DNA from 2 places in the Actinoplanes sp. GCM10030250 genome. Region 2 is predicted to be linked to the other one. Evidence: riboswitches for the same ligand, from Rfam matches in the RefSeq annotation. Region 2 holds a riboswitch; the other holds the start of a gene.
What was found. A riboswitch is a leader RNA that binds a small molecule or an ion and turns the genes downstream of it on or off. The one in region 2 is predicted to bind cyclic di-GMP.
Positions count from the first base shown of each region.

Region 1 (18,000 bases), on a different contig from region 2:
CGACCTCGGTGTGCAGCAGTTCGATGCGGTCGGCGTGGCGGCGGTAGTGCAGCATGCCGGCGACCTCACCGCCCAGCACCACTTCGTAGCGCTGATGCTCGAAGCTGTCCACCACGATCGCGTCGGCGGCGTTCGCGTTGCCGGCCTGGGCGCTGCCCTCGACCCGCAGCTTGCGGCGGGCCCGCTCGTAGAACGAGGTGCGGCCGAAACGGATCACCTGGGCGGCGTCCGGCAGTGGCTCGACGTCCAGGCAGGCACCGGGCTCGGCGTAACCCTCGATGATGCCGTCCACCTCGATCGCCAGCCGCCCACTCGTCGGCAGCACCTCCAGGGCGACACGCTCGGAGGTGTCCAGCACCAGCGACCGGTTGAACGAGGAGTGCGCGGCGGCGGCGCTCACGATCAGCCCCCGCACGTTCGGCGAGACGATCGGGCCGCCCGCCGAGAAGCTGTACGCCGTCGAGCCGGTCGGCGTGGCGACGATCACCGCGTCGGCCGCGTAGTTGACGAAGTTGCTGCCCTCCACCCGGATACCGACTGCTGCCAGGCCGTGACCCGGTACCCGTACCAGAGCGATGTCGTTGAACGCGGTCACCTGGCGGCCGTCGGGCAGCGTGGTGCGCACCGCCGTCCGGGGCTCGACGGTGTACCGATGGTCGTCGATCGCGGAGAGCGACTCACCCAGATCCGGCAGGTCCACTTCGGCCAGGAACCCGAGGCGGCCGACGTTGACACCGAGAACCGGCGTCTTGCGCCCCTCCACCAGCCGCATCGTGCGCAGCATCGTGCCGTCACCGCCGAGGCTGACCAGCAGCCCGGCCCGCTCCACCATCTCCTCCACCGGAACCGGCACCGCGCTGCACGCGATCCGGGTGATCTCGTCGGGCAGGCCGAGCACGGTGACACCCCGCTCGGCGGCCCAGTTGACGATCGCGTCGACCGCCGAACCGCAGTCCCGCCGCGGATGCAGCACCAGACCGACGACCTTCACCATGCCCATGGCCGCTTCCCCGCTCTCCCTGGCAAACCCTATGCAGCCTTGCACGCCCGGACCCGGATCGGCGAACACGCCGGTTTCCGCCGCGTTACCGCTGGGGTCGCTGCTGGTTCTGCCGTCAGGTGCGGTCGGCGAGGGCCAGGAAGCGCTCGGGGACGTCCTCGTAACCGCGCAGCCGCCACCCCGACCCGGCCAGCAGCGGCCCCAGCCGTTCCTCGCTCAGCGGCTCGTTCTCGCGCAGCGTCCGGCCGTGCCGGGCGGCCAGCTGCGCCCGCCCGGTCGGGTGGAAGATCGCCAGCACCCCGCCCGGACGTGTCACCCGGGCCAGCTCCACCAGGCCGGCAACCGGGTCCGGCAGGTGATGGACCAGCCCCGCCGCGAAGATCACGTCCGCCGCGGCGTCGGCCACCGGCAGGCGGCGGGCGTCGGCCAGGACCAGCGCCGCGCAGTCACCACGGCCGGCCTTCCTCGCCTCGGTGAGCATGTCCGGGGTGAAGTCGAGCCCGACCACCCGGCCGGCCAGCCCGACGGCGGCGGACAGGGCCGGCAGTGCGCGGCCGGTGCCGCAGCCGACGTCGAGGACGACCTGACCGGGACGCACACCGGCGAGCCGGACGGCCTCGGTGTAGCGCGGGATGTCGTCGCCGAACTTGCTGTCCCAGTCGGCGGCCCGGGCGGCGAAGAAGGCCCGGCTCTCCGACAGGTACCACCGGTCGGGGTCGGCCAGGTCCGGGTGGATCTGGCGGATCACCGGCCACTCGGGGTCGCGGTGGTCGATCACGACCTGGGCGCGGCGCTCACCGTCGCCCTCGGCGAAGCGGTGCCGGGGACCGCCGCGCAGGAAGACCAGGATGCGGTCGGTGGCCGGCTCCAGCACGTTGAGCGCCGAGTCGGAGACGCTCCCGCCGGGACCGGTCAGGCCGAGGACGGCGTCGACGCTCCAGGCCCGGGAGGCGGACGGGAAGGCGGCGGCGAGGCGAGCGGCGAACGTGGCCGCGGCGCCGGGATCGCCGCCGTCGACGATCACGGTGAGCGGGGCACGCGGCGCCAGCACCTCGGCGAGCAGGGCGGTGACTTCGGCGATGCGTTCCGGCACGCCACCAGCATGACGGGGTGGGTGTGACACGCGCAACGCCCCCCAGGCTGAGCAGTTTGCGACACTTTGTCATCCAGGGGTGTGACCGGCCGATGTCAGCTGACACAGTGACACCCATGAGGAGAGCCCTGCTGGCCGCCGCGGCCGCACTCACGCTCGCGGGATGCGGCGCTCCGGCCACGAGCAACGACGGCACCGGCGGCACCGGGACCGGCGCCTCCCAGGAGGGCCCCGGCTCGACGGGTGTCCAGCAGATCCGGGTGCTGGCCGACGAGTCGCTGCGGAAGGCGTTCGACCAGGTGGAGACCAGCTTCGAGCAGCGCAATCCGCAGGCGGAAGTCGTCCTCACGTACGGTGAGGGTATTGATCTGGCTCGTCAGATCACCGACGGCCAACCGGCCGAGGTGTTCGTCACCGAGGACCCGTCAGCGATGGCGACGGTGACCGGGTTCGGCAAGGCAGCCGGCGAGGCCGAGACGTTCGCCGGCGGCCTGCTGCGGATCGTCGCGGTCAGCGACGCCGGTGCGTCCTTTGTCACGTTCGTGCGCGAGGGTGACGGCCTCCGCGTGCTCACCGACACCGGTGTCCTGCGCCCCTGACCGGCCGGTGATCGCTAGCGTTACCGGTCATGGAGGCACTTGAACTCGCCGATTTCCGTGCGGCCGTGGCCCGGATGTACCTCGATGTCACACCGCTGGCCGACTTCCGCGGGCAACGCGACGAGCTGTTCGCCACCCACCCGCAGTCGCCCATCCCCACCGCCGACCGGCCGGGCTTCACCGGCCTGCGGTACTTCCCGGAGAACACCGCGGCGGTCGTCGAGGTGCGGTTGCGACCGGAGCCCGGCTCGCTCGAGGTGGACACCGGCGGACCGGACGGGGTGATCAGTTACCGCCGGGCGGGTGTCCTGGAGACGCCCTTCGGCGAGCTCTCGCTCTGGTGGATCGAAGCCTACGGCGGCGGGCTCTTCCTGCCCGTCCGCGACGCCACCTGCGGCGGCGCGAGTTACGGCGGCGGGCGCTATCTCACCGACACCGTGAAGGGTACGCACGGACGCGGCCTCACCCGGCTGGACGGCGACCGGGTCCGGCTCGACTTCAACTACCTCTACAACCCGAGCTGCGCCTACGACCCCGCGTGGGCCTGCCCGCTCGCACCGCCGGAGAACCGGGTGACCGCGCCGATCGAAGCCGGCGAACTCACCTACCCCTGAGGTCACGCCCCTCCGGCGACACGATCCGACCAGGAGCGGCGGGTGGCGAGGTTGACCGCACCGCCCTCGAGGACGGCCCGATGGACGGCGCGGGCCAGCGGTGCGCCCCAGCGCGAGCGCGGGCCGCCGTAGGCCGCGACCGGTCCGTCCATCGGGCACAGGACGCAGATCGCGTCGGTGGCCGTCCCGGTGGCGGTGAGGCCGAGTTCGGCGAGGGCCTGGGCCTTCGCCTCGGTGGCCGTCGCGACCGCGTTGATCAGGGCGCCGTCGCCGAGCCGCTGCGGTGTCCAGGCCACGATGTTGACGGTGCCCGGCTGATGACCGAACCCGATCGCTGACGGGTCGGCCGCGAGGATCGGCGCGCCCAGGCCGACGGTGGCGTAGACCTGCACCCCGTCGTCGTCGGCGGCCACCACGTCGGCCACGTCGACCCCGGTGAGCAGGCCGACGCCGGTGCCGGTGAGGCCGAGGTGCGCCGCCAGTTCGGCCAGGTGGGCGTCCGGGTCAGGGCGGGCGTACGACATGGCGACGCTCGCGTTGACCAGCCACTCCCGGGGGCCGACCCCGCCGCCGAGGACCGCGCTGGAGACGGCCAGCAACGGCTCCGGGAAACGCCAGAGCAGCAGCGGTACGTCGTGGCCGCCCTCCCTGCGATGGGTCAGCGACGGTTCGGCGAACATCGCGGTGTTACGTCCATTCCGGTGCCAGGACGGCCCAGATCTCAGTGTCCCGGCGGATGCCCTGCCACGGGTACGACTGCCGTTTCTGTCCCTCCCGGGTCATCCCGAGCCGGCGGGCGACGTTCGAGCTGGCCACGTTGTTGGGGTCGCAGAGCCACTCGACCCGGTGCATGCCACGGGTACGGAACGCCCAGCCGATCAGCTCCCGGACAGCCTTGGTGATCAGGCCGCGGCCGGTCGCGGACGGCTCCAGCCAGCAGCCGACCTCGCAGTTGCCGCCGGCGGCGTCGAACGCCACGAACATCGTGCCGCCCACCAGCGTCCCGTCGAGCCAGATGCCGAACAGGCGCCCGGTGTCGGCGGCGGCCCGGTCCGCGTACCTCTGGAGGGTTGCGGTGGCACTCGCCAGGTCGGTGCTGATGCTGGCCCAGGGAATCCACGGATCCACGGTGGCGCGGGCCCGGTCCATGTGCGCCAGGAACTCTTCGGCCTGCCACGGTTCGAGGGGCCGGAGCTGCGCCCCGTCGCCCAAATCAATCGAGAACACCGAGGCAGCGTAACGAGGGTAGGGTCTTTGGTCCGTACCCGGGACCCGGCAATTCGGGCACCATGGGGGTATGAGCGAAGACGACGTCACGCGAGCACTGGTGCAGGCGGCCGACGCCGCCCGTTTCGCCCCGTCGATCCACAACACTCAGCCCTGGCGCTGGGTGGTCCGGGGCGGCCGTCTGGAGCTGTTCGGGGTCGCCGAGCGGCAGCTGCACGAGCAGGACCCGGCCGGGCACATGCTGTTGCTGAGCTGCGGCACCGCCCTGCACCACGCGCAGGTCGCGCTGACCGCGGAGGGCTGGCGCTACGAGGTGGAGCGGCCGTCCGCAGAGCCCCTCGCCACGCTGCGGCCGATCGAGCGGGAGGCGATCCACCCGGAGGCGACCCGGCACCTCCAGATGCTGCAGGTGCGGCGGACCGACCGGCGGACGGTGACCGACGAGGCCGTGCCCGAGGACACCCTGCGGCACCTGGTCAAGCAGACCGAGGAGGGCGGGGCCCGGCTGCACGTGCTCGGCCGTGACCAGGTGATCGAGCTGGCCGTGGCGGTGGAGCACGCGCAGAAGGCGGCGGACACCGACGAGCGCCTGCGCGCCGAGACGGCGAAGTGGGCAGGCGGCGAGCGCACCGACGGCACCGGCATCCCGGCCTCGGCCCTGCCCGAGGAGGTTCCGCTGACCACCGTCGCGGAACGCGACTTCCAGACCCGGGGCACCCTGGCCGCGGGAAGCGGTCACGACCAGGCCGCGACCTACGCGGTCCTCTACGGTACGGGCGACGCCGCGACCGACTGGCTCCGAGCGGGCGAGGCCCTGAGCCGCCTGTGGCTGGCCGCCGCCGAGCAGGCGGTGAGCCTGCTGCCCCTGAGCGGCCCGGTCGAGATCCCCTCCACCCGGCACACCCTGCGCCGCATGCTCGGCGGAACCGGCCACCCCTTCCTCGCCGTACGCCTCGGCACGCTGGACCCGGCACACTCGGCCCCGCCCAAAACCCCCCGCCTCCCCGCCGGCCAGGTCATCGAGGTCGTCCCCGGCTAATGCGGGTCGCCTTCGGGGCCGTAAGCGGCGAAGAAGCGGTCCCGGAAGGTGTCCATCCGCCAGTTCGGCGCGTCGGTGGCGGGCTTCAGGCCGGCGGTCCAGCCCCACGGGGCGATCCGCTCGAAGACCTTCGGGTCCTTGGCCACGATGGTGATCGGCACGTCGCGGGTGGCGTTCTGACCGACCACGACCGGTGCCGGCTGGTGGTCGCCGAGGAACACCATGACCAGGTCGTCGTCGGCGTACTTCTCGACGTAGGAGAGCAGGCTGTCGATCGAGTAGGCGACGGACCGGCCGTACTCGTTCCGGATCTTCTTGTCGTCCTTCCACACGGTCTGCGGTGACTCCGCGGCCGCCTCCATCGGGCCGTAGACGCTGCCGTCGCCGAGCGCCTCCCAGTCGAGCATGGTCGGCACCGGCGCCCACGGGGTGTGGCTGGAGGTCAGCGTGATCTCGGCGAGCAGCGAGCCACGGTCCTTCTTCGCGTACTCCAGCTTCTGGAAGGCCGACATCACGAACTGGTCGGGCATCGTGGACCAGCTGAACGCGGGTCCGTGATAGCCCAGCATGTGCGCGTCGTAGATGTGGTCGTACCCGTAGAACCGCCCCTCCGGCCAGGCGAAGGTGATGCCCGGTTGGACGCCGACCGTACGGTGCCCTGCCTTGCCGAAGGCGCTGGTGAGGGTCAGCCGATCGGTCGCGACGAGGCTGCGGTAACGCTGCTCGTTGTCGATCCAGAGGCCGGACAGGAAGGTGGCGTGCGCCAGCCAGCTGCCGCCGCCCGCGGTGGACGAGGTGAGCCACCCGCTGCGGGACGCGAACCCGGCCTTGGCCAGTTTGTCGCCGTTCGTGGCGAGCGTCTGCTGGACCGCGCCGTTGAACTCCGGGTTCTCCAGGGCGTCCCGTCCGTAGCTCTCCACGAACGAGATGATCACGTCCTTGTCCTTCAGCGCGGTGAGCATCTGATCGCCCGGCCGGTCCCGGTACGCGTCGACCGTCACCTCCTGGGCGAACTGCTTGCGGTCGCGCAGGTCGTTCGGCAGCGCCAGGGCGGTGTGCGCGGCGAGGTCGGCCGCGGTGTGCGAGGCGACCGGGATACCGCCGATCAGCTGGAAGCCGATCGCGGCCAGGGCCGCCCAGGCGACACCCACCGTGCCCAGGCCCCGCCAGGCCCAGGCACGGTGGGCGATCAGGATGCCGCTCAGCCGCAGGACCGCCCAGGTCATCCCGGCGATCAGGGCGGCGGCGAGGGCGAGCGCGCCGACGGCGATGCCGATGGCGGCGGGCCGTCCCAGTGAGTCGCTCATGAAGTTGAAGCCGTCGTCGAAGAGCGCCCAGTCCAGAACCGGGTCGAAGCGGCGAGCCAGCACGGCGAAGAAGCCGATGTCCACGAACTTCACCACGGTCAGCACGCCGAGCAGCACGCCGAGCCCCGCGGCGATCGGCCGCCGCGCCCGGCCGAGACGCCCCCGTTCCGGCAGCAGGAGCAGGAGTGCTCCGGCCACGAGCGCTTCGACCGGGATGCGCAGCAGCGCGGTGGAGACCGAGTTGCCGGGCGGCAGGCGGAAGATCTGATTCGGCACGATCAGTGCCAGGAACACCAGGATCGCGGCGAATGCCGTGGTCAGATGCCGCAGGACTCGGCGGTAGGACTTTGCTTGGCTCACGCTCTGTTCATACGCCGGGGCGCCGCGCGCGGTTCGACGGCCCCCACCCATGACAAAAGTCAGTGGATGAGTGAGCGCTCGCTCATTAGGGTGGGCCGCATGGAATCTCGACGCCGGCGCGTCCCGGCGATGGCACCGGACGAGCGGCGCGCCGCGCTCATCGCGGCGACCATCCCGCTGCTGCACGAGCACGGCCTGGATGTCAGCACCCGCCAGATCGCCCACGCGGCAGGCGTCGCCGAGGGGACGATCTTCGGGGTGTTCGACAGCAAGACCCAGCTGGTGGTCTGCTCGGTGGTCAAGGCACTCGATCCGCGGCCCACGCTCGACGCCCTGGCGGCCATCAACCCCGAGGCCGATCTGCGGATCCGGGTGGCCGACGCGGCCGAGCTGGTGCACGCCCGCTTCATCGAGCACGCGCACCTGATGAGCGAGGCCCGCAAGCTGATCTTCGACAGCACACCGAATCCCGAGGCGCAGGCCCAGATGGCCGCGGCCCGGGAGCAGTTGCACCTGGCGATAGTTCTCGTCTTCCTGCCGGACGCGGCCCGGCTGCGGGTCTCCGCCGACCGGGCCGCCCGGCTGTTGCTGCTGCACTGCGGCGCCAACGCGTTCGGGCCGTTCGGCGAGCCCGGCACGTTCAGCGGCGCCGAGCTGGCGACCCTGCTGCTAGACGGCATATTGACCGACAAAACCGAACGGGGGGATCAGCCGACATGCTGATCAAACTGCTTCGCGTCCATCTGCGGCCCTACCGGACGGCGATCACCCTGGTGGTCCTCTTCCAGTTCCTGCAGACGCTCGCGACGCTCTACCTGCCGGCGCTCAACGCCGACATCATCGACAACGGCGTGATCAAGGGCGACACGGGCTACGTGCTCCAGGTCGGCGCCGGCATGATCGGCATCACGGTGCTCCAGATCGCGGCACAGATCGTGGCGGTGTATTTCGGCGCCCGTACCGCGATGGCCGTCGGCCGTGACCTGCGCTCCTCGATCTTCGTCCGCGTGCAGACCTTCTCCGCGCGCGAGGTCGGGCAGTTCGGCGCACCGTCGTTGATCACCCGCACCACGAACGACGTCCAGCAGATCCAGATGTTGGTGCTGCTCACCTTCACCCTGATGGTGTCGGCGCCGATCATGTGCGTCGGCGGCATCGTGCTCGCCCTGCGCGAGGACGTGCCGCTCTCCTCGCTGCTGCTGGTCATCGTCCCGGTGCTGATCACCGTGATCGGCCTGATCATCTCCCGGATGCGGCCACTGTTCCGCACCATGCAGGTGCGCCTCGACCGGGTCAACCAGGTGATGCGCGAGCAGATCACCGGCATCCGGGTGATCCGCGCCTTCGTCCGCGACGAGCACGAGCGCGAGCGGTACGGCGTGGCGAACGACGAGCTCACCGACGTGTCGCTGCGCATCGGCCGGGTCATGGCGTTCATGTTCCCGACGGTGATGCTGATCGTGAACATCTCCAGCGTCGCCGTGCTCTGGTTCGGCGGCCACCGGATCGACTCCGGCGGCATGCAGGTCGGCGCGCTCACCGCCTTCATCAGCTACCTCATGCAGATCCTCATGTCGATCATGATGGCCACCTTCATGTTCATGATGGTGCCGCGCGCCGAGGTCTGCGCCGAGCGCATCGAGGAGGTGCTGGACGCCGAGTCCAGCGTGGCGCCGCCGAAGACGCCGGTCACCACGCTGGCCCAGCACGGCGAACTCGAGCTGCGTGACGTCGGTTTCCGCTATCCGGGCGCCGAGGCCGCGGTGCTTTCCGGGGTACGGGTGACCGCGCACCCGGGTCAGATCACCGCGATCATCGGGAGCACGGGCAGCGGCAAGACCACGCTGCTCAACCTGATTCCCCGGCTCTTCGACGCCACCGAGGGCTCGGTGCTCGTCGACGGTGTCGAGGTGCGTGACCTGGACCCGGCTCTGCTGTCACGGACCATCGGTCTGGTGCCGCAGCGGCCGTACCTGTTCAGCGGGACGATCGCCTCCAACCTGCGGTACGGCAATCCGGACGCCACCGACGAGCAGCTCTGGGAAGCCCTGGAGATCGCCCAGGCCAGGGAGTTCGTCGAGCGGATGGACGGGCAGCTGGCGGCACCGATCGCGCAGGGCGGCACCAACGTCTCGGGTGGCCAGCGGCAGCGCCTGGCGATCGCGCGGACCCTGGTGCACCGGCCGGAGATCTACCTCTTCGACGACTCCTTCTCGGCCCTCGACTACGCCACCGACGCGGCGCTGCGTGCGGCCCTCACCGAGCACATCGCCGACGCGACAGTGGTGATCGTGGCGCAGCGGGTCAGCACGATCCGCGACGCCGACCGGATCGTCGTCCTCGACGACGGCAAGGTCGTCGGCACCGGCACTCATGACGACCTCATGGAGACGAACGAAACCTACCGGGAGATCGTCCTGTCCCAGCTCACCGCGGCGGAGGCAGCGGCATGACCAGTCACTGTGCTCTACCCGTACACCAAACGCTCCTGTCCGGAGGCAAACTATGACCGCGCCTGTTCGCCGGCCTGGACCGACGCCTGGTGGGCCGCCCGCGGCCCGGATGATGATGGCCGGCGGCCCGCCGGAGAAGCTCCAGGACTTCAAAGGCTCCACCAAGCGGCTGCTCGGCCTGCTCAAACCACAGCGGGTGACCGTCGGTTTCGTGCTGCTCTTCGGCGTCGGCAGCGTATTTCTATCAGTGCTCGGGCCCTATCTGCTCGGTCGTGCCACCGACGTGATCTTCTCCGGCGTGATCGGCAGGATGCTGCCGGCCGGCATCACCAAGGAGGAGGCGATCGCCGGGCTGCGGGCCCGCGGCGAGAACAGTCAGGCCGACCTGCTCTCCGGAGTGGACGTCATTCCTGGTCAGGGCGTCGACTTCGACCGGCTCGGTGACGTGCTCACCTGGGTGGCGCTGATCTACGTTGGCGCCTGGATCTTCGGCGTGCTGCAGGGCCGGCTCACCGCCAAGGCTGTGCAGTCCGCTGTCTTCGACCTGCGCGGTCAGGTCGAGGCCAAGCTCGCCCGGCTGCCGCTGTCCTATTTCGATCAGCAGCCGCGCGGTGAGGTGCTGAGCCGCGCCACCAACGACACGGACAACATCGCGCAGACCCTGCAGCAGACGTTCGCCCAGCTGGTCACCGCCCTGCTGATGATCGTCGGCGTGCTCGGTGTGATGTTCTGGATCTCCCCGCTGCTGGCGCTGATCGCGCTGTTCACCGTGCCGGTGTCGATCTGGCTGACCACGATGATCGGCAAGCGCTCCCAGCCGCAGTTCGTCGCGCAGTGGAAGACCACCGGCAAGCTGAACGGGCACATCGAGGAGATGTTCACCGGGCACGCGCTGGTGAAGGTCTTCGGCCGCCAGCACGAGGCCGCCACGGTCTTCCAGGAGCACAACGACGCCCTGTACGCGTCGAGCTTCCGGGCGCAGTTCATCTCCGGTCTGATCCAGCCGGCGATGATGTTCATCTCGAACCTCAACTACGTGCTGGTCGCCGTCGTCGGTGGCCTGCGGGTGGCTTCCGGGACGCTGTCGCTGGGCGAGGTGCAGGCGTTCATCCAGTACTCACGGCAGTTCAGCCAGCCGCTGACCCAGGTGGCGAGCATGGCGAACCTGGTGCAGTCCGGTGTGGCCTCGGCGGAGCGGGTGTTCGCCCTGCTCGACGCGCCGGAGCAGTCACCGGATCCGGCTCCGGTGTCGCTCGGTGCGGTGCGCGGGCGCATCTCCTTCGAGAACGTGTCGTTCCGGTACCTGCCGGAGAAGCCGCTCATCGAAAACCTGTCACTGACGGTGGAGCCGGGCCAGACGGTGGCGATTGTCGGTCCGACGGGGGCCGGCAAGACCACCCTCGTCAACCTGGTGATGCGGTTCTACGACGTGACGTCGGGGCGGATCCTCCTCGACGGCGTCGACATCGCCACCATGCCCCGGGAGCAGCTGCGCGAGCAGATCGGGATGGTTCTGCAGGACACCTGGCTGTTCGGCGGGACCATCGCGGAGAACCTCGCCTACGGGTCGGATGGTTTTGACGCCGCCTCGGTGCGGCGAGCCGCCGAGGCCGCACACGCTGACGGTTTCGTGCGGACGCTCCCTGACGGCTACGACACGAAACTCGACGAAGAGGGGTCGAATGTCAGCGCGGGGCAGAAGCAGCTGCTCACCATCGCGCGGGCGTTCCTGGCGGAGCCGAGCATCCTGATCCTGGACGAGGCGACCTCGTCGGTGGACACGCGGACCGAGGTGCTGATCCAGCGGGCGATGGGGAACCTGCGTACCGGGCGGACCAGCTTCGTCATCGCGCACCGGCTGTCGACCATCCGGGACGCGGACGTGATCCTCGTGATGGAGGAGGGCTCGATCGTGGAGCAGGGAACGCACGACGAGCTGATCGCGGCGGACGGTGCCTATGCGCGGCTCTACTCCGCGCAGTTCGCTCAGGCTGTCGTCGAGGTCGACTGAGTTTTCGCATACGGAACGGGGGCGGCCATCCGGCCGCCCCCGTTCTGTTACCGCTTGCGCTTACTTGATGGTGATGTTTTTCGAGGCCGAGTAGCCACCGTTCAGGCCCGCGGAGGTGTTACCCGCGACGAACGCCCGCAGCGTCAGCTTGGTCTTCGACTTCACCGAGTAGGTCTTCTTGAAGCCCGCGCCGGTGGTGGTCCCCTTGTAGGCGGTCGACCACTTGCCCTTGACCAGCTTCTGAACGACGACCGCCTGACCGGAGGCCTTCGGGTTGCCGGTGACGCTGACCGTCACCTTGCCCTTGGTGGAGCTCACCGAGAAGGCCGGGTTCTGCGTGACCTTGACGGCCCGCTCCGCCGAGTTCATCTCCTGCGACTGCACGGCGAACCGGTAGCCGGTGGCGATGGAGCGGCTGAACTTGTAGTTGCCGTTACCGTCGGCCTTGCCGTTGACGAGCCACTTCAGCTCACCGTTGCCGGCGATCGGAGCGCCCCACAGCTCAACCTGGGCGTTGGCGTCGACCTTGCCGGTGATGGTGGCGTAACCCGCACCCTTGGCCGGTCCGGCGACACTGATGGTCGGCGTGGCCGGGCTGTAGGTGTCGTCCGACTTGATCGTGACCGTGCCGGTGCCGCGCTTGACCGTCGCACCGCTCGGGCTGGTCGGGTTGCCCAGGACGACCCGGAAGGTCTCCTCGGCTTCCTTCATCTTGTCGTTCAGCACCTCGACGTTGATCTTCGCGGTGCTGGTGCCCGGCGTGACGACGAGCTCGCCGCGGGTCGACTTGAAGTCCTCGCCGGCCGTGGCAGTGCCGTCCTCGGTCCAGTACGGGATCCGGATCGTCTGCGTGGTCGACTTGGTGTTCTCGTCGAAGGCCAGGTCAACGTGGACGTCGACAGAACCTTCCCACTCACCGATCGACTCGTCGCGGATGGCGGCGGCCGGCGGGAGGTCCGCCGGATCGTCGGTGATCCGGAAGGTGCCGGTGGCCGTGGAGAAGCCCTGCGGCGACGCCGTGACCTCGGACACCGTGACGCCGAAGGTCTCGGTCGCCTCGTCGATGTCGTCCGGCAGGAGGTAGAACTCGGCCAGCCGGGAGTTGGCCTCGGACAGCGCTGTGTCGCCCTGAGCGACCGGGATCGTCCGGGTGGCGAGCGTCGTCGGGACCTCGTAGTCGGTGCCGGGCGTCGCCGCGTTGGTGCCGATGGCAGCGGTGGTGACACCGAGCGTGTAGTTGTACTGCGAGAGACCGACCAGCGTGCCGACCACCCGCATCGTCGTGCCCTCGCCGCCGGAGACCTCGGTGAGCTTCACGGTGGGCTTGGCATCGTCGTTGGTGATGTTGACGCGCGCGGTGTGCGACACGTCGGCGGTGAGGGTGCTGTTCACCGAGGTGCTGACCGTGGCCAGCGCGACGCTGAACGCCTCATCACGTTCGTAGACCGCATCCCCGTTGATCGGGATGTCGAGGTACCCGGACTTGTCACCCTTCTTGATGGTGACGGTACGGGTCGCCGGGATGTCGTAGTCGTTCGCACCGACTGTCGCACCCGAGTTGACGCCGGTTTCGGTGGCACTGGCCAGACCGGTGAAGTCCGTGGTGAACAGAACGTCGGCGCCGGCCGCGCCGCTCAGGTTGATCGGCACCCGGGCCATCGTCTGGCCCTCGTTGCCCTCGACCACCGAGACGTCCGAGGTCGTCCAGGTGGGCTGAGCGTCGTCCGCGCCCTCGACGACGTAGACGGTCTGGCTGCCGAGGCCGCCCACCGTCTTGTTCGCGCTGGCGAGAGTCACGGTGAACGACTCCGCCCGGCCGAGGCCGTAGGCCGTGCCCTCGTAGGTGGTGTCACCGACGATCTTCACCGGGATCTTGCCGGTCCAGGTGCCGGTAGCCGTGACCGGGATGGTCAGCGAGCCGGCGGTGCCTGTGTAGTCGACGCCGTTCGTGGCGGTGACGTCGGTGAACGTGTAGTCGAGCCGCAGCGGCGTCTCCCGTGCGGTGGCGCCGAGCGCGATCGACACAGCGATTTCCGCGTTGGTGGTGGTGTTCGATCCCTCGTCGAAGAAGACGTCGGTCGTCGGGGTCGGGATGTTGTTGGTCAGGTCCATGTCGGTGACCGCGACGCTGGGCGTGGTGTCACGATCATTGATCGTGGCAGTCGCCGTCAGCGGCGTGCCCAGCGTCAGCCCCGTGCTCGGGTTGGAGATCGAGCCGTTGAAGGTCTCGGTCCCCTCCAGGACGTCGTCGCCATAGGGCGGAGTCAGAACGTCCGCCCGTGTGGTGACCGACTGGTAGACGGTCTGCGTCATCGGCGGGATGGGCACCGACACCGGAGCCGTCACCGCGGTGAAGTCGCCGGTGGAGCTGGTGCCGCCGGTCGCACCGCGCGTCTTGTCGGTGTCGGACCCGTTCGAGGTCGTGAAGTCGACGGTGAGCGCGTTCTCCGAGAGGCCGGAGAGCCTGATCGGGAAGCTGGCGGCTGTCCCCTCGTTCACCGCGGCTGCATCGCCGATGCTCACCGTCGGCGCGGCGTCGTTGTCGGTGATCCCGATGTCCGCCGTCATGGTGCCGTTGGTCGTCACTCCGGTCGGCACGGTGGCACCGATCGTCACCCGGACATACTGGGTCTCCGGCTCGTCGACGTTGTCGTCGTTGATCGCCAGCGAAAGGGCCCCGGTCGTCGTGCCGGCCTGGATGGTGATCGCCGCGTCAGCGACCGGCGCCGTGAAGTCGCGGGTCACACCGCCGCTCGACAGCGCGGCTGTGCCCGCTCCGTTGTCCAGGGTTCCGGCCGCGGAGACCGGAATGGTGACATCGTGGTCCAGCGGACTGGCGATGCTGGCGACGATCGCGGCCGTTCCTGCACTCTCCGCCACGGTGGCCGGGGCCGAAACGTCCAGGCGCGGAGCCGACACCGGCAGGTCCCAGATCGTGCCGACCGCCTCCGTCGTGTTACCGCCTCCGGTGGCACTCAGCAGGAACGTCTGGTCGCCCTCGCCGGGAGCACCCGCGGTGGTGGTCGCGATGGTGACGGTGATCGAGTTCGTACCGCCCGCGGTGGTGCCGGGGAAGGTATAGGTCGCGTTGTCCGTCGGCGTCGCGGTGTAGTCCTCTGTGTCAACCGCGGACGGCGACGCATTGTCGACACCGGTGAAGGTGATGGCGGGCGAGGCCGCGGCGCCCGTGTAGGTGACCTTGAACGCAAGGTCACCACCCTCCCAGTTCGCTGCGGGAGTGATGGTCAGGTTCGGGATGACTGCCGCGTACGCAGGTGACGCGATGAAAGTTACGGGGACCAGGGCAACAGCCGAGGCGGCAACAGTCGCCAGGACCTGCCGGACCGGCTTCCGTCCCCAGAGCGTGAACGGCACCCGCTCTCGCGGCGCCGCTTGGATGGGTCGATGACGCATTCTCTTCCTAACTCCTTCGGCGGCTGGGCAACCTCCAGCGGGGAGGCCCCTGGCTTTGCGTCCCCGCCTCGCGACGGGTTTGCCTGTTCGGGTACCGCACCTAGGGGCGGTGGGGGCGCCGGCCGGAACCGGCCTTCAGCAGCGCAAACACAGATTCGAAAGTCCCTGTGAGGCGACGCCTTCCGTAATCTAACCGGCGTATCGGCCCGTTATCGGCGGATCACGTTTTTCGGTATAAAAACCTTCACATGACCTGTAACGACCGCCTCGGGACGCCCGTGAAACGGGTGAAGGGCGGCCCGAACGGACCGCCCTTCACCAGCCGCTCGGCTACCGAACTCGAACCTGCCGAGTCGGCGAAACACCGGCCAGGATGCCCTGAGACGGTGTAGCGCCCACCACCGCCCTGAACGAGTGGGAGCTGCCCGATCGCAGCCCGCGCTGGACCGTGACGAAGACGCCGCCGGAGTCGAGGCGCCCGGTGGCCACGGTCTGCCAGTTGCCGCTGACCTGCCGCTGCACCGTCACGGGCTGGCCCTGCCGGTCCGGGTCACCGGTGACCTTCACGGTCGCCGCGCCACGGGCGTTCGAGGCCGCCGCCATGGCCGGCTCCTGCCGAATCTGAAGCAGGCGCACCGGTGAGGTCAGCCCGGCGGAGCGGACCATGAGCCGGTAACCCATGGTGAAGTTCGGCCGGAACGTGAAGTCGCCGTTGTCGTCGGCCGTCGTGGTGTAGACGACCCGCCACGTCCCTCCGGACGGCCCGGGAGCGCTGAGCATCTCGACCTTCGCCCCGGCCCCGGCAGCGCCGGTGACAGCGACCCGCTGCGTGCCGGTGACCGAGGACGGGACGTTCAGGGTCGGAGCCTTGGGCTTGTCGTCGTCGGCAATGGTGACCGAGCCCTTCGCCTTCGTGACCGCCACGTCGGCGGGCTGCGCCTTACCCAGCTGCACGGCGAACTGCTGCTCGGCCTCATTGCGATTGTCCTTGAGCAGCGGCACCGAGATGGTTGTCGCGGTGACCGGCGGCGTGAACCGGACCGTGCCGCTCGATGCGGTGAAGTCCTGGCCCGCATCAGCGGTGCCGGCGACCGTACGCCAGGGCACCGCGATGGAACGCTCGGTGCCGGTGGTGTCACCGGTGAAGGTGAGCGACACGGTCAACTCGACGGCTTTGCCGCTCTCCCGGGTGTCCTCGTCGCTGATCGAGACGGTCGGCGCCACGTCGTCCGGGTCGTCGGTGATCCGGTACGCCACCCGCGAACCGCCGAGGCCGAACGGGATGGTCTCGGTGTTCTCGTCGACGGAGTCGTCACCCACGCGGATGGTGCCCAAATTCACCGCGCTGCCGGTCGGCGTTCCGGCGCGGAGCACGGTGTTCAGATTGGTGAGGTCGTAGTCGCCGGGCTCCGCGGGGTCGTTCGCCTCGTCCTCGGCCGCGGCCGTGGTGTCGTCGTCCAGGTCCAGATCGCGCTGGGCCGTTCCGGTGACGGTTCCGCGTACCTCGATGCTCTCACCCTCCGCGGCGGTGGCCGCGATGAGGTTGAGCGTGGGCTGCGGGTCATCGTCGGTGATGGTGACCGTGCTCGACTGCGCAGCGCCGCCGGCGTCTCGCTCACCGGCGGAGAGCGCCACGGTGATCCGAGCTTGCTCGTCGCCCTCGAAGACAGCGTCCTGCCGGACCGGGATCGTCACGATCGCGCTCCGGCTGCCCTTCGGAATCCGCAGTGTGGTGCCGGGCGCATCGTAGTCGTCGCCGCCCAGCCCGCTTGCGGCATCGGTGGCTGTGCCGTCAGTGGCCACCACGGTGAGGTCGACGTCGTTGGTGGCCGCGGCGTCGAGGGTCACCTCGACGGTGGCCGGACCGGAGCCCTCCACAGTCGACGCGCTGCTCGCGACAGAGAACGACGGCACACCGGTTCCCGGCCCGCTGTCGGGCGTCCCGCCGCCCGGGGTCCCGCCGCCCGGGGTGCCGCCGCCACCGTCGTTGCCACCTTCGTCGTTGTCGAAGACGGTGACGACGCTGGTAGCCGTACCCAAGGTGGCTCCGGAGGGGCTCACCTGGGTGGCCACCACCCGGAACGACTCGCTCTCCTCGCTGGTCCCGTCCTCGACGATCGGGACTCGGATCACGCTGCTTGCCGTACCGGCCGCGAGGACAAGCGGGTTCGGTGAGGCGGTCGGGCCGAAGTCGCCCAGACCGGCGGTTCCGGGATAGATCAGATAGTTGACCGAGACCGTCTGCTCGGTCGAGGTGGCCGCGTTGCCGCCGCCGTAGGCGAGGCTCACCGGCACGTCGGCGAGCCCCACCGCCTCGGAGATCGAGATCGAGCCGAGCGATACCGCCGGCGGCAGATCAGCCGGGTCGTCGGTGATGCGATAAGTCGAGGTGGCATTGGTGATGGCGGCCGTGTCATTGCGGGCCGTCAGCTTGATCGTCTCGATCGGCTCGTCGACGGCGTCGGGGTTCAGGGCCACGGTGCCGAACGGCACCGGTGTGCCGGCCTCGGTACCGCCGGGAACGGCGCCGGACACGGTGGCGGTGAAGTCACTGCTCTCGGCGGCGTTGGCCCCGCCGGTGGCATCGCCGGCAGTCGTGACCGTGTAGTTCATCGCCCGCTGGGCGAGGCCGTTCGGTGTGGCGGTGACGCCAACCGTATTGCCTTCGGCGTCCTCCACCGTGTTGAGCGTGATCGCCGGTACCGCATCGGTGTCGCTGATCGTCAGGGTGCCGTCGATCGGGCCGCCCGCCGCGTGGTCGTCGTTGTCGCGGGTGACCCGTACGAGGGCGCTCTCCGGGCCCTCGTAGGCGTTGTCGTTGAGGGTCGCCACCTGGACGGTCGCGGTCCTGGAACCCTTCTGTACGGTCAGCGGGGCCGTCGG
Region 1 covers NZ_JBHTDO010000001.1:436,883-454,882, reverse strand. The annotation lists gene ACFQV6_RS02045 (NAD(+)/NADH kinase) at 1-1,000, opposite strand, end outside; gene ACFQV6_RS02040 (class I SAM-dependent methyltransferase) at 1,116-2,093, opposite strand; gene ACFQV6_RS02035 (molybdate ABC transporter substrate-binding protein) at 2,210-2,692, shown strand; gene ACFQV6_RS02030 (DUF1684 domain-containing protein) at 2,722-3,306, shown strand; gene ACFQV6_RS02025 (adenosylcobinamide amidohydrolase) at 3,309-3,986, opposite strand; gene ACFQV6_RS02020 (GNAT family N-acetyltransferase) at 3,994-4,533, opposite strand; gene ACFQV6_RS02015 (Acg family FMN-binding oxidoreductase) at 4,604-5,572, shown strand; gene ACFQV6_RS02010 (sulfatase) at 5,569-7,239, opposite strand; gene ACFQV6_RS02005 (TetR/AcrR family transcriptional regulator) at 7,339-7,962, shown strand; gene ACFQV6_RS02000 (ABC transporter ATP-binding protein) at 7,956-9,692, shown strand; gene ACFQV6_RS01995 (ABC transporter ATP-binding protein) at 9,745-11,703, shown strand; gene ACFQV6_RS01990 (Calx-beta domain-containing protein) at 11,764-15,117, opposite strand; cyclic di-GMP riboswitch class I at 15,133-15,211, opposite strand; partial or broken gene ACFQV6_RS01985 (beta strand repeat-containing protein) at 15,448-18,000, opposite strand, start outside.
Region 1: linked by a shared signal. The riboswitch ahead of ACFQV6_RS01990 (Calx-beta domain-containing protein) and the one ahead of ACFQV6_RS17240 (hypothetical protein) in region 2 are both predicted to bind cyclic di-GMP.

Region 2 (13,959 bases):
CGTGGTCGCGGCGGGCTGCGGCACGGCGGCGCTCACCGGGCTGCCGGTCCGGCCGGTGAAAGGCCAGATGGTGCGCCTGCGCGGAGAGCCCGGCGTGCTGCGGCACGTGATCGACGGTACGGCCGACGGGCGGCACGTCTACCTCGTTCCGCGCGCTGACGGTGAGGTGGTCGTCGGAGCCACCCAGGAGGAACGGACCGACCGGGCGCTCACCGCCGGTGGCGTGCACGACCTGCTCCGGGCCGCGCTCGATCTCGTACCGGGGCTCGCCGAGCACGAGATCACCGAGTTCACCGTGGGGCATCGGCCCGGAACGCCGGACAACGCGCCGCTGCTCGGACATCTCGACGACAGCCGCAAGACGGTGGTAGCGGCCGGCCATCACCGCAACGGCGTGCTGCTGGCGCCGATCACGGCCCGGCTCATCGCCGATCTGGTTCTGACCGGATCGGCCGACCCCCTGCTGGAATCCTTCGAACCCGGGAGGTTCGGATGCGCCTGACGGTCAACGGGAAGCCGCGTAGTCGGCCCGACATCTGCTCGGTTGCGGCGCTGGTCGCCGAGATCACCTCGGCGAACCGCGGTGTGGCGGTCGCTGTCAACGGGACGGTCGTGCCGCGATCGACGTGGTCCGCGGTCGACCTGGCCGACGGCGACAAGGTCGAGGTGCTCACCGCCGCACAGGGAGGATGATCATGTTTCTACCGGAGAACGGGCTGATCCTCGGCACCGGTGGTGCGAACAGCCTCTCCGCACTCGAAGACGCCATCCGGGCCTCGGAGACGACGCTGGTCACGGTGGCGCTGCGCCGGGTCGAGGCGGCCGGGCCGGGACTGCTGCCGATGCTGGACCGCCTCGGCGTACAGGTGCTGCCGAACACCGCGGGCTGCTACACGGCCGGTGACGCGGTCAAGGCGGCGCAGATGGCGCGGGAGGCGTTCGAGACCGAACTGATCAAGCTCGAGGTGATCGGGGACGAGCGGACCCTGCTGCCGGACGGCGTGGAGTTGCTGCGGGCCGCGGAGATCCTTGTCGCGGATGGTTTCACGGTTCTGCCGTACACCAGTGATGATCCGATTCTGGCCCGCCGTCTCGCGGACGCCGGATGTGCCGCGGTGATGCCGGCCGGTTCGCCGATCGGTTCCGGTCTCGGGATCTCCAACCCGCACCACATCGAACTGATCCGGCAGAGCGTCGACGTGCCGGTGGTCCTGGACGCCGGAATCGGGACGGCCTCGGACGCGGCGCTCGCCATGGAACTGGGCTGCGACGCGGTGCTGATCGCCAGCGCGATCACCCGGGCCGAGGATCCGGCGGCGATGGCAGCGGCGATGCGGCACGCGGTCCGGGCCGGTCGTCTGGCCAGGGCCGCCGGGCGCATTCCGCGCCGTTTCCACGCGGTCGCGTCCACCGCCGACGAGGGGATTCCGGTGTGGTGACGCCGGGCGGGCTCGTTGTGCTCACCGATCGGAGATCCGCCGCCGGGCCGCTCGTCGAGGTGGTCCGGGCGGCGGTCCGCGGCGGCGCCGGGTGGGTCGTTCTGCGGGAGAAGGATCTGGGGTACGCCGAACGCGCGACCCTCGCCCGGATACTCCGGCCGGTGGTACCGCCGGGGCGGTTGATCGTGGCGGGGCCGGATCCGCTCGGCGGCTCGGCGGTGCACCTCGCGGGGACGGACCCGAGGCCCGCGTCGGTCGCGCTGGTGGGGCGCTCGTGGCACGGATCCGAGGACCTGTCCGGTGTGGACTATGTGACGGTGTCGCCGGTCTATCCGACCTCGTCGAAGCCGGGGTACGGGCCGGCGCTCGGGGTCACGGGTGCCGCTGAGATGCGGGCACCGGTGCCGTGGCTGGCGCTCGGTGGGATCGACTCGGGTGCGCGGGCGGGGGAGTGCGCCGCGGGCGGGGCAGCGGGAATCGCGGTGATGGGTGCGGTGATGCGGTCCCCTGATCCCGAGCGGACAGCCCGTGAGTTGTCCGCTGCCTTCACGGCCGCCCGCCCAGCTGGCTTCCAGGGCTGTGTCGCGGCGTCCGAGACGGCTCCCACGGCCAGCCGGGTTGGGGTGGCTGGCTTCCAGCGCGGTGTCGCGCGGGTTGAGGCAGCACCCACGGCCAGCCGGGTTGGGGGGACGGGGTGACGCCTCGGGTGGTGTTGACGATTGCGGGGTCGGATTCGGGTGGGGGCGCCGGGATTCAGGCGGATCTGAAGACGTTCGCGGCGCTGGGTGCGTTCGGGACTTCGGTGATCACGGCGGTCACGGCGCAGAACACGCTGGGTGTGACGGCGATCCATCCGGTGCCGGCCGAGAACGTGGCGGCGCAGCTGGACGCGGTGCTCGCCGACCTGCCGGTGGCGGCGGTGAAGGTCGGGATGGTGTCCGATCCGGCGGTGGCGAAGGTGATCGCCTCACGGGCCGGGGACCTGCCGAACCTTGTCGTGGACCCGGTTCTGGTTGCCACAGCGGGTAGCAGGCTCGGTGAAGTATCGGTAGTCAGCGCGCTTTGCTCGTACCCCTGCGTTCTGACACCGAACCGGCACGAAGCCGGCGCCCTCCTCGGCAGGCCCGTCGAGACGGCCGAGGAAATGATCGTGGCGGCGGGCGAGCTTGCGGAGCTCGGGCCGCGCGCGGTGGTGGTGACCGGAAGTGATCTGGCGCTGGACGTCCTGCACTTTGCCGGTGAGACGGTGCTGCTGCGCGGCGAGCCGGTGTCCACGGTGAACAACCACGGGTCCGGGTGCACGTTCTCGTCGGCGATCGCGGTGCGGCTGGCCGAGGGTGACTCGGTGCCGGCGGCGGTGGTGGCGGCGAAGGAGTACGTGCGGCGCGGGTTGCTCGGTGGCAGCGCATGGCGGCTGGGGAACGGGCCTGGGCCGCTGGATCACTTCGGCTGGTCCGTCTAGGAGTCCCGGTGGCGCGGCATCGTGTGTCCTCGCTGCCGTTCGATGCCGGGTTTATCACTATATGGGAGGTATGGATCGTGCGACGTAAGGTCTATGTGGAGGGTGTTCCGTTCACCGAAGTGGTGCTGAGCGGCGGCCACGCGCCGGTGCGGCTCTATGACACGTCCGGTCCCGGCAGCGATCCGGAGGTGGGGCTGCCGCCGCTGCGGAAACCGTGGCGAACCGGGCGTACCCAATTGGCCTCCGCCCGGGCCGGAATCGTCACGCCGGAGATGGAGTTCGTCGCGGTGCGCGAGGGTGTCTCGTCGTCGCTGGTCAGGGACGAGATCGCGGCGGGGCGCGCGGTGCTGCCGGCCAACGTCAACCATCCCGAGTCCGAGCCGATGATCATCGGGTCCCGGTTCCTGGTGAAGGTCAACGCGAACATCGGCACCTCGGCGGTGACCTCGTCGGTCGCCGAGGAGGTGGAAAAACTGACGTGGGCCACACGGTGGGGCGCCGACACCGTGATGGATCTCTCGACCGGGCCGCGAATTCACGAGACAAGAGAGGCGATCGTACGGAACTCGCCCGTGCCGATCGGGACAGTTCCCATCTATCAGGCCCTCGAAAAGGTCAACGGGGACCCGCTTCGCCTGTCTTGGGAACTGTTCCGGGAGACCGTTATTGAACAGGCCGAGCAGGGCGTGGACTACATGACCATCCACGCGGGGGTGCTGCTGGAGCACGTACCACTGGCGGCGGCACGGGTGACCGGAATCGTGTCCCGCGGTGGGGCGATCATGGCGGCCTGGTGTCTCGCGGAGCACCGGCAGAACTTCCTCTACACGCACTTCCGGGAACTGTGCGAGATCTTCCGGGAGTACGACATCACGTTCTCGCTCGGGGACGGGCTGCGCCCGGGATCGATCGCCGACGCCAACGACGAGGCCCAGTTCGCCGAGTTGCGGACGCTGGGGGAGCTGACGCACATCGCATGGGAGTACGACGTGCAGGTCATGGTCGAGGGGCCCGGCCACGTACCCATGCACAAGATCAAGGAGAACGTGGATCTGCAGGTTGAGCTGTGCGGCGGGGCGCCGTTCTACACGCTGGGGCCGCTGGCTACCGACATCGCGCCCGCGTACGACCACATCACGTCGGCGATCGGGGCGGCGATGATCGGATGGTTCGGTACGGCGATGCTCTGCTACGTGACACCCAAGGAGCACCTGGGTCTTCCGAACAAGGAGGATGTCAAGGCGGGGATGATCGCGTACAAGATCGCGGCGCATGCGGCTGACGTGGCCAAAGGGCATCCCGGGGCGCAGGAGTGGGACGACGCGCTGTCGCGGGCGCGATTCGACTTCCGGTGGGAGGACCAGTTCGAGCTGGCACTGGATCCCGATACGGCGCGGGCCTATCACGATGAGACGTTGCCCGCGGCGCCGGCGAAGACCGCGCATTTCTGCTCGATGTGCGGGCCGAAGTTCTGCTCGATGAAGATCAGCCACGAGCTGCGGGCGGCGGGGATGAAGGCGAAGTCGTCCGAGTTCGTGGAGGCTGGTGGACGGGTCTATCTGCCGGTTACGCCTGCTTGAGGTTGTTGTCAGCGGTTGTGGGGTGGGCGCTTCGAGGGCGGTAGGAAGTCGTAGATCGACTCTCGGGGGTCGTCGGTTGGTCCGGGCTCGGGTTCGGGTTTCGGTTCGGGCTCGGGTTCGGCCCTTGATTCGGGTTCGGGTTGGGGTTCGGCGGCCTCTGCCTTCGGGGCGTCGTTGTGGGGCTGGGGTGTTTCGGCTCTGAGGGCCTCGTTGCGTTCGGCCAGGTCCTGCAGGGCTTGACGTTCGGATTCCAGGATTGCGGTCAGGGCGGCTTCATTGCGGAAGGGCGTGGGTTCGGGGGCGGGCTCAGGGATTGGCTTGCGGGGGCTGGGTTTGCGGGCAGTGCGCTTCTTAGGGGCTTTTACCGGCGGCTGTTGCGGGAGGGTGATGGCTTCCGCCGGCTCGGTGGAAGGCTCGGCCGGGTCGGGTTGGGCTCGGTGTCTGCCTTCGCCTTCCGTGCGAGTGTCTTCGCCTTCGGGAGCCGACTTGGGTCTGGGGCGGCGGGCTCGCTTGGCGGGAGTTCTTGCGGGGGTGGCTTTAGCGGGCTCGGGCTGCTTCTCCGAATCCGGCTTCTCCGACTGGTCAGCCTCAGCCTCAGCCTCGGCCCTGGCTGGCTGTGGCTCGGCTGGTTGTGGCTCGGCTGGTTGTGGCTCGGCCTTGTCAGCCTCGTCCGGCTGCGGATCGGCCGTCTTGGCGTCCGTCTCGGTTGGCTGAGGGTCGGCGCTTTCCGCATCAGTCGGCTGAGGGTTGGTGCCTTCGGCCTCGGTCGGTTGCGGGGCGGCTTCGTCGGCCGGAGCGGTTTCGGGCTCGGTCGGTGCGGCTGGTTGTTGGTCCGCTTCGTCGGCTGGGGCTGTCTTGGACTCCGCAGGCTCGGCAGGCTCGGCAGGCTCAGCCGGCTCAGCCGGCTCGGTCGGCTCGGCTGGCTCGGGTTGAGTCGGCGCGGCGGGTAGGGCGGCGGCGGGGGCCGGGCCTGAGACGGGAGTGGCTTTCCGGGCGCGGGGACTCTTCGCGGGAGTGGGCGGGGCGGGCTCGGCGGGGAGCGGCTGGGCTTCGGGTTCAGGTGTTTCGGAGAGGATCCGATACCGGTAGGTGATCCCCTCATCCCGAACTATGAAGTCGTCGGAGCCGTCGGGCCGGGTCCAGGTCAGGATCATCTGGCCGTAGCGTTCCGCGAGCTTCACCAGCGCGGGAAAAGTGTCCACGAGGACCACCGGTTTGCCCGGGGGACTGGCCATCGGCTCGATCGGAACGATCAGGTGGGGATAGCGGCGCTCGATCTGAGCTCGGGTGCGCAGGGGGACGTGGCGCATGGCCATCATCGCGATCAAAACGGCGCCGACGATCGCAATGAGCAGCAGGTAGACGGCATAGCGGCGAGCATCCGCGGCCGTGAGAACGTCGTAGCCGAAGGCACCGATCTGCCGGTCTTGGATCGAACTGCCGGCGCCCGCACTGGACCGATCGACGACCAGGGTCTCCGGGCCGCTCGCCAGGGTGAGTTGGAGCGGCGCAAGGTTGAGCGCGAGCTTCGGTTCGAAGGTCGTACCGTCGTTGTGCTGAACCGGGACGGTGATGGCGATCGTGATCGCGCCCATGTCGGCACCGATCGCCTTGCCGGCTTCCGTGGCACGCTGCTCCAGCGCACTCAGGTCAAGGAGAACAGTGTCGGTGTAACGGCCGGCGGTGAAGGGTTTCTCCTGTGACAGCTGAAGGGTGCCGTGCCAGCCGTTCTGGGCGGAAAGCCGGGCGTTGACCGCGACGCGGCCTGGCTTGCCCGTGTAATCCATGCGCAGTTTCACGACGCTGGCGAGCTTGCGAAAGATCGGGTCGGGAGAGTTGACCGTGGTGCCGTCGTACGCGGCGGATCGGGGGACGTCGGCGGTGTAGGAGAAGGTCATCGACTCGCCGGCCATGCCCGCGCCCGTGATGATTTCCGTGGCTGGCTTCATCCATCCGAGTACACCCGCGGTGACTCCGAGGACACCGCAGAGCGCGGTCATGACGGCTAGCGCACGAAGCGCTGGATGCAGGCGGCTGACCGCTTTGAACACGGCCGCCGCAGTCGCCAAGGAGCCGCCTCCGCCAGACATGCCCTTCACTTTCTTCTTCCGGCGACCGCGCGGGATGTCGCGCCGGGTCCTGACCGCCGTCGCGCCCCCGCTGATGATCAGGAAGCCGATCATCCCGAGGCCGGTTGGGCTGAGCATCGGCTTCAGCCAGGTGCCACCGTTCGGTATGTGCAGAACGGCCTGGCCGATTATCTGATCTGCCGTAGGCCTCTCGGCATCGGGGGATGGATTGTTGTCTCCTTTGAAGAGGAAACCCCTGGTCGCGTCGCCGCCGATGATGCGATGCAGAACCTCGACGCGTCCACCTGCCCCATGGTAAGCGGCGATCTGACCCGTTTGATAGGAATCGGACTTGACGAGGACGACCAGATCGTTGGCATGATATTGCGGTTGCATGCTGACGCCATGAGTGACCACATATCCGACCTGGTCCGTGTTCACGGCCCACGCGCCGATGGCCGCCATCGCGAGGATGGCGGCCATGGTCAGGCGTCTAACATGCGGCTGTATAGCGACTCCGTCAGACAGGTCTGCCTGAGATCTGAGGGCTGACTTCGCAGCTCAGCCTAGGGTGACTAGACGTCGCCGTTCGTGACTTCAACCTTGAGGGCCGTGATGGCCGTCCACTCGTCGGTCGCGTCCGAGCAGTTCCACACGCCACCGGATCCCGAGTAGAGGCACGGTACGGCGTTGCCGATGAGGGCGTCGGATCCAGTGCTGGTACCGGCGGTGACGGTGACAGTCACGGTGCCGGAGACGATCGGAGCGGTACCGGTGACGGACTTGACCGTCACCTGGATCTCCTCGTACTGGCCCGGCGTGGCGGTGGAGTTGGTGATCGTTACGTTGTCGAGCGTCGCTCCGTCGACAGCGACGCTGCCCGAGATACCACCCGAGATGGCGTTGGTCGCACCGGCACCGCGCAGCAGGCCGGGGGCAGTGAAGGCGGTGGCGCCGGTGGCCACGACACCGGCGACAGCGACGCCAGCCAGAAGCTGCATGATGTTACGCATATTAGGATCTCCCCTTGGTCGGTAGCCCAGCCGGCCCGGTGGGCCCTGTGGCTTTGCGTCCCCGGCTTGCGCCGGGTTTGCGTTTTACGGCCTGAGCGGATGCTCGATTTCGTTCTGCGCTTGCGCCAGGTTGTTCGGCGGAAGCGGGGGGTGGCTAAGGCTTAGGGGGAGAGTTTTCTGCTGTTTCCGCACCTGAGGCCGTGGGGGGTGCTATCGGGTTGCGGAGAGGGCTGGGAAATCGGGCAGACGTCAACGCAGCGGCCGTCAGGAGACGACCGCTGCGGGCGTACGCAAGAAGTGTTTTAGAGCTTGTAGAAGGTCACGTAGTGATCCGGGGTGAAATACGCGGCCCGGGTGCTGCGGTTGACGACGATCCGGTACGCGTCGCGGGCGGCGCCGCGGTTGCGGGAGTAGACGTCGTATTCGCCGTAGGTGGCTGAGGGCAGCTGTCCCTCGCGGTTGTAGAAGCGGCCGCCGGTGTAGTTGTAGTTGCCGTAGGGCCACGAGTACCAGCCGGCGGTGGTCGGCCAGCCCAGCGACGCCCAGCCGGTGAAGGCGGTTCGTGCGGCTGAGCAGCGGCTGATGGTGCAGGAGTTGTAGACGGCCGCCTGTGCCGCGTCGGTGTGTGTTGGCGCCACCACGGCGGGGGCGACGAGCGCTGTTCCGGAGAGGGCTAGGACCAGGGCTAGGCCGGAGAGGAGCCGGCCGATGCGGGACATCATGCTGATCTGACTCCGATGCCGTCGGGGAAGAGACCGGGACATCGACAATCGTCAACGTTTTGCGGGCTTCGCGGTACCTCTCGGTCCGGTCATTCCATTGGCGTTCAGCGAGTTTTCAGGCGCTGCCCAGGCCGTTCACCCAGTTGACGTATTCGGACTCCTTCACGCCCGGGGGCGGCGGGGAGATCGAGTCGGGGACGAGCGGTGCGCGCTGGGCGGGCTGCGTGGGCTGGGCCGTGGTGAAGCCGTTGAACGACGGCGTGTGGGCGGGCGGGTTGTCGTTGGCGGGGCGGCGGGTGCGCCAGCCGCGGCGGGCGCTGGGTGCCGGGTTGGGTTGCGGGGCCTGCTGGCCGGAGAAGCGGGGTTCGGGCGTTCCGGGAACGTGAGGGGCGGGCGCCCGCGAGACGTGGGGAGCGGGCTTGGCCGTACCGGAGAAAGAGGGTGACGTGGCCGCGTTGGCCGGGGTGTTGTTGGCCAGGTCCGCCAGCGGATGCGGGCGGTCGGCCGTCAGCACGCCGGTGTCGGAGGGGCGCAGCTGTGCTTCCGGGCGCTGGGCGGCGGTGGCCGCGGCCACCGCGATCGCCGACTGGTTCGGTGCGTTGCGCTGGGGCAGCGGCGGGTGGTCGGCGGCGGGCTCGGGTGACGTGCTCGACGGGGTGCCGCCGGGCTGGTCCGATGCCTCGGCGGGTGTGGTCGCGGGGGCGCCGCGCCCGATCGCGGCCAGGACGGAGCCGAGGACGCCGGCGCCGCTGGCGATCATCGCTGCCCAGTACGGGCTCAGGGTGAAACCGGTCGCGCCGCCGCCGGGACCGGCGATCAGGTAGGCGACGGTGAGCACCGCGGGGCCGGTGAGGCCGGTGAGGGCCACGGCGATGGTGGATTTCCGGCGGCCGCGGGCGACCCAGCCGAGCACCAGGCCGGCGAGCAGGGCGAGGACCGGCATGGTGACGAACGGCGTCCGCTCGGCGATCGCGTCCGGGATGAGGCTGCCTTCCAGGACGCCGAGGCGCGGCGCGGTGGGGGTGCGGCCGGGCAGCAGTGACGGTGCGACGGAGACCAGGCCGACGACCCAGATCAGGATGGTCAGGGTGGCCAGGTTCCAGCGGGCCACCGCCTTGGCCGCGACGGCCCAGGCGGCGAAGACGCCCACCGCCGCGGCGAGGCCGGCACACACGCCGATGACGAACACCGGCCGTACGCCGTCGATCTGCGCGGCTCGTGCGGGCTGCATGGTGAGCGGGAGGACGGCGAGCGCCCCGAAGCTCGCGGCGATGCCCATCGCGAGCGCCCCGCCGATGCCCACCGGCTGGGGCCGCCAGCGGGGCCGGATGCCGGTGCCGACGATGGTGCCGATGGCCGCGGCGGTCATCGTGATCCAGGCGACCCAGGCCAGCTGAGCGGTCCATTGATCACGCAGCGTCACGTCGAGGTTCAGATCGAGACGCACCATACCGAGCCCGTAGGCGATGCCGAGTTGGCCGGCTCCGACCACCGCTGCCGCCAAGGCGGTCGTGGCCAACAGCTTCACCCAGCTCCGAAATGCCATGCCGGGCACGTTACGGAATGTTCCGCGCGACGCGCCAGTCCGGTACTCGCTTCTTAAGGCAGCCTAAAGTCACGATCTTCAAACATCGATTAACGTCGTTTAAATTCGGCCACGCAGGGTGACTTCTGGTTGACGTACTGGAATTTGCCAGCACGACCGTCCGGAGTGGACACTGCACGACACGGACAGGTGGTCCGTCGCCTCTCGTCAATCTTTGCGAACGTGAGACGCAGTCGAAAATCGAGGCCGCGGGACAGATTTCCCACATAGTGGTTGGAATGGCGAAGGTGTTCGGTGACGGTGTCGTTACGGATGGTTGCGTGTGACGTATTCGTGCACGTCAACGCCGGGAACGCGACCAAGATCAGCCTCCGCGCGCGCTTATCACCAGGACGGCCAAGCGTTTTCCGGGAGGATCCAGGCTTCCCAAAGGGTCCGGCGTTCTGATGAAATCGCCGCCGTGCCGAAAACGGCGCGGGCCCTGCTGCGGGCATCGGACGGGGCCGGACCGCAGCCTCTGACGGGCCTCCTGCTCCGACGTCCGATCGGGGCGGGGACGATCGCTAAGGAGATGTCGTGAGCACGGGATCCTCGGCCCTGGCTGCGCGACGTGGGGGCTTCCCGCGCCTGCGGGACGCGGGGCTTCGGTCCAAGCTCGCCGCGCTGCTCGTTCTGCCGCTGGCCGCGGTGCTGGCGCTCGCGACCGTACGGCTCGTCGACGTCAGCGACCGTGCCAGCGACGCGGCCCGGGTGGCCTACCTCGCCGAACTGGGCATCGACCTCTCCAGCCTGACCCGCCTGCTGCACGACGAGCGGATGGCCGCCATCACCTACCTGGCCGTGCCGGCAACGGCGGCGACCGGGTTCCGTGAGGCCGTCAAGGCAGTCGACGCGCAGGTCGACATCTTCCGCGCCAACCGCTCCGGGCTGACCGAGGTCCCGGGCCGGGTGAACGACCGGCTGAACCTGATCGACGAGCAGCTCAAGACCCTGGACGGAGCCCGTGAGGGTGTCAACGAGCGGGAGGCCGACGTCGCCGACGTCGCCCGGCGCTACAGCGACGCCCTTTCCGGGCTCACCGGATACGAGGCCGCGGTCAGCCAGGTCACCGAGCCCGGCGCCGCCGCCGACAACCTGAAGGCACTGGCCTTCTACACCAAGGCCGCGGCCGCCGCGGCCGACCAGGCGGCAGTGACCTATGTGGCCCGGTTGACCAACGACTTCAACGCGGACCGGCGGAACGCCCTCGCCGGCGCCCGGGCCATCCGTACCGACGCTCTCAACGACTTCCGGGCCGTCGCCGGCCGTCAGCAGGTCGCCCTGGTCGACTCGGTCATCGAGAACGAGGCGCTTGCCGTCGCCGACAACCTCGCGACCAGGTTGACCGGCCCGTCCGCCGCCACGCCGTTCGAGATCAGCGAAGCCTTCACCGACGTGACCGAGCTGTTCCGCGGTGCCGAGCGGCAGCTCGAGGGCTACGTGGTGACCGTCGCCGAGGACGAGAGCGAGTCCAGTTCCCAGCGCGCGACGATCGAGTTCATCGTGGTGCTGCTGGTCCTGATCGCGGCCATCGCCATCGCCTTCTACCTCGGCCGCGCGCTGCACCTCTCGGTCCGCCGCCTGCGGGAGGGCGCCCTGGCGGTGGCCAACCGTGACCTGCCCGATGCGGTGCACCGCCTGCAGGATGCCGACAACCTGGGCGAGGGCGGCGTCGACCGGATTCTCGAGCAGACCCGGGACCCGATCCGGGTCACCGAGAGCGACGAGTTCGGCCAGGTCGCCGAGGCGTTCAACATGGTGCACCGGGAGGCCATCCGGGTCGCCGCCGAACAGGCGGCGCTGCGGACCAGCGTCTCGGCGATGTTCCTCAGCCTGGCCCGGCGCAGCCAGGCGCTCGTCGACCGGATGATCGGCGAGCTCGACCAGATCGAGCGGCTGGAGGAGGACCCGAAGCGGCTGGCCCGCCTCTTCGAACTCGACCACCTCGCCACCCGCATGCGCCGCAACGACGAGAACCTGCTGGTGCTGGCGGGCGCCGACGTGGGTGCGCCGCGCCGCGAGGACGCGCTGCTGATCGACGCGCTGCGCGCCGCGCAGTCCGAGGTCGAGCTTTACCACCGGATCGAGTTCGGCTCACTGGACACCGACATCCTGATCGGTGCGGCCGCCGTCAACGACGTCGTACGCCTGATCGCCGAACTGCTCGACAACGCCACCCGCTTCTCCCCGCCGAACACCGTGGTGGTGGCGCACGGCGGGCGTACCGGGGATCACGCCGTGGTGCAGGTCGAGGACCGTGGTCTCGGCATCTCCGCCGAGCAGATGGAGCAGATCAACCGGCGGCTCGCCGAACCGACCGAGGTCAACGTCTCGGTCTTCCGGCTGATGGGCTTCGCGGTGATCGGGCGACTCGCCGCCCGGCACGGCATCGGCGTCGAGCTGCGACCCGGCTATGACGGCGGCACCATCGCCGAGGTCAGCCTCCCCTCCGACATCGTGGTGATGCCCGGGGTGCCCTCCGCGCCGGTACGAGCGGCCAGCTGGACCCGTCCCGGCCCGCCGCCCCAACTGACCGCCGGGCCGCCACCGCAGATGGCCGCCGGCCCGCCGCCCCATCTGAGTGCCGGACCGCCGCCGCAGCTGACTGCCGGGCCGCCCCGCATCCCCGAGCCACGGGCACCGATGCGGTCCGCCGCGGAGCCCTCCTTCCGCCCGCCGGTGATGCCGGTGCTCCCGGTGGTGCCGCAACCGTCCGATTTGGATCTGGCGCCCACCCCCGACCGGCCGCCGCTGCCCAGCCGCAGCCCGCAGCCGGCCGACGCCACCGGCCCGGCGATCCCCACCTCGCCCGCGAGGCCAAACTCTCCCGCCGTGCCGCCCGCCAGGCCCGTCTCGCCCGCGATGCCCGCCAGGCCCGTCTCGCCCGCGATGCCCGCGATGCCTGTCGCGCCGCCGATTCCGTTCGGGGCCGAGCCCGCCGGAGTCAGCGCACCGGGATGGGGAGCCGCGATGGCAGCGCTTCCGCCGCTGCCCGAGACCACGCCGATGCACCAGCCGATCCAGGTGGAGATGCAGCACAGCTGGTTCGCCGGCGGCGAGGACGTGGCCGGCCAGCGGGGCATGCCGACCGCTGGTTACGCGCCTCCGCCCGACACCGACCAGGTGCGTCAGGTGTCCGCGATGCCGGCACCGCAGACGAGTGCGCCGCCGGTCAGCGCCCCTCCGGTCAGTGCTCCTCCCGTCAGTGCTCCTCCCGTCAGTGCCCCCCCGGTGAGCGCACCGCCGGCCAGGTCGAACGGCAATGGCGCCGACATTCCCCGGCAGCCGCGCTCCGCCGAGGACCGCTGGCGCACGGCGGCCGACGAGGGCTGGCACCGGGCGATGGTCGCGGCCGTACCTCAGGACGCCGGCAGCACCCGGTCCGGGCTACCGAAGAGGATCCCGCAGGCGCAACTCGTACCCGGAGGGGTGCAAAACGCGCCGCGGGCGCAGAACCGTCGCAGTCCCGATGAGGTTCGCGGGCTACTTTCCGCGTATCACAGGGGAGTGCAACGAGGGCGGACGGACGGCGTTGCCGAATCCGGCGCCCCGGCCACACGGGTTCCTAAGGAGAACGAACAGTGACCAGGCCCCCCACCATGCATGACATGGGCTGGCTGCTCAGCAACTTCGCCGACAGCGTCGCCGGTATCGCACACGTCGTCGCGGTCTCGGCGGACGGCATCTTGCTGGCCTCGTCCCGCGATCTTCCAACCGACCGGGCCGAACAGCTGGCCGCCATCACCTGTGGGGTGGTCAGTCTCACTGACGGCGCGTCGCGAATGTTCAGTGCCGGTGAGGTGCAACAGACCATCATCGAAATGGAGAGCGGCTATCTTTTCCTGATGACCATCAGCGATGGCTCCTCGATGGCGGTGCTGGCGGCTCGCAGTTGCGACGTCGGCCAGGTCGGCTACGAGATGGCCCTGCTGGTGGAACGCGTCGGCGCCGCACTGTCGCCGGCGCCACGCGAGGCCGTCAGCCACTAGACGCCGGGGGTGCCACCCTTGGTGGAGACGAGGTGACCGCGACATGACAGAGCCGCACGATCCCCGGGGCAACCTGGTGCGGCCGTACGCGGTCACCCGC
Region 2 covers NZ_JBHTDO010000012.1:1,105-15,063, reverse strand. The annotation lists gene thiO (glycine oxidase ThiO) at 1-502, shown strand, start outside; gene thiS (sulfur carrier protein ThiS) at 493-693, shown strand; gene ACFQV6_RS17265 (thiazole synthase) at 690-1,439, shown strand; gene ACFQV6_RS17260 (thiamine phosphate synthase) at 1,433-2,137, shown strand; gene thiD (bifunctional hydroxymethylpyrimidine kinase/phosphomethylpyrimidine kinase) at 2,134-2,901, shown strand; gene thiC (phosphomethylpyrimidine synthase ThiC) at 2,979-4,481, shown strand; gene ACFQV6_RS17245 (hypothetical protein) at 4,490-7,033, opposite strand; gene ACFQV6_RS17240 (hypothetical protein) at 7,126-7,551, opposite strand; cyclic di-GMP riboswitch class I at 7,581-7,655, opposite strand; gene ACFQV6_RS17235 (ribonuclease domain-containing protein) at 7,866-8,285, opposite strand; gene ACFQV6_RS17230 (hypothetical protein) at 8,401-9,831, opposite strand; gene ACFQV6_RS17225 (nitrate- and nitrite sensing domain-containing protein) at 10,408-13,455, shown strand; gene ACFQV6_RS17220 (roadblock/LC7 domain-containing protein) at 13,452-13,859, shown strand; gene ACFQV6_RS17215 (DUF742 domain-containing protein) at 13,903-13,959, shown strand, end outside.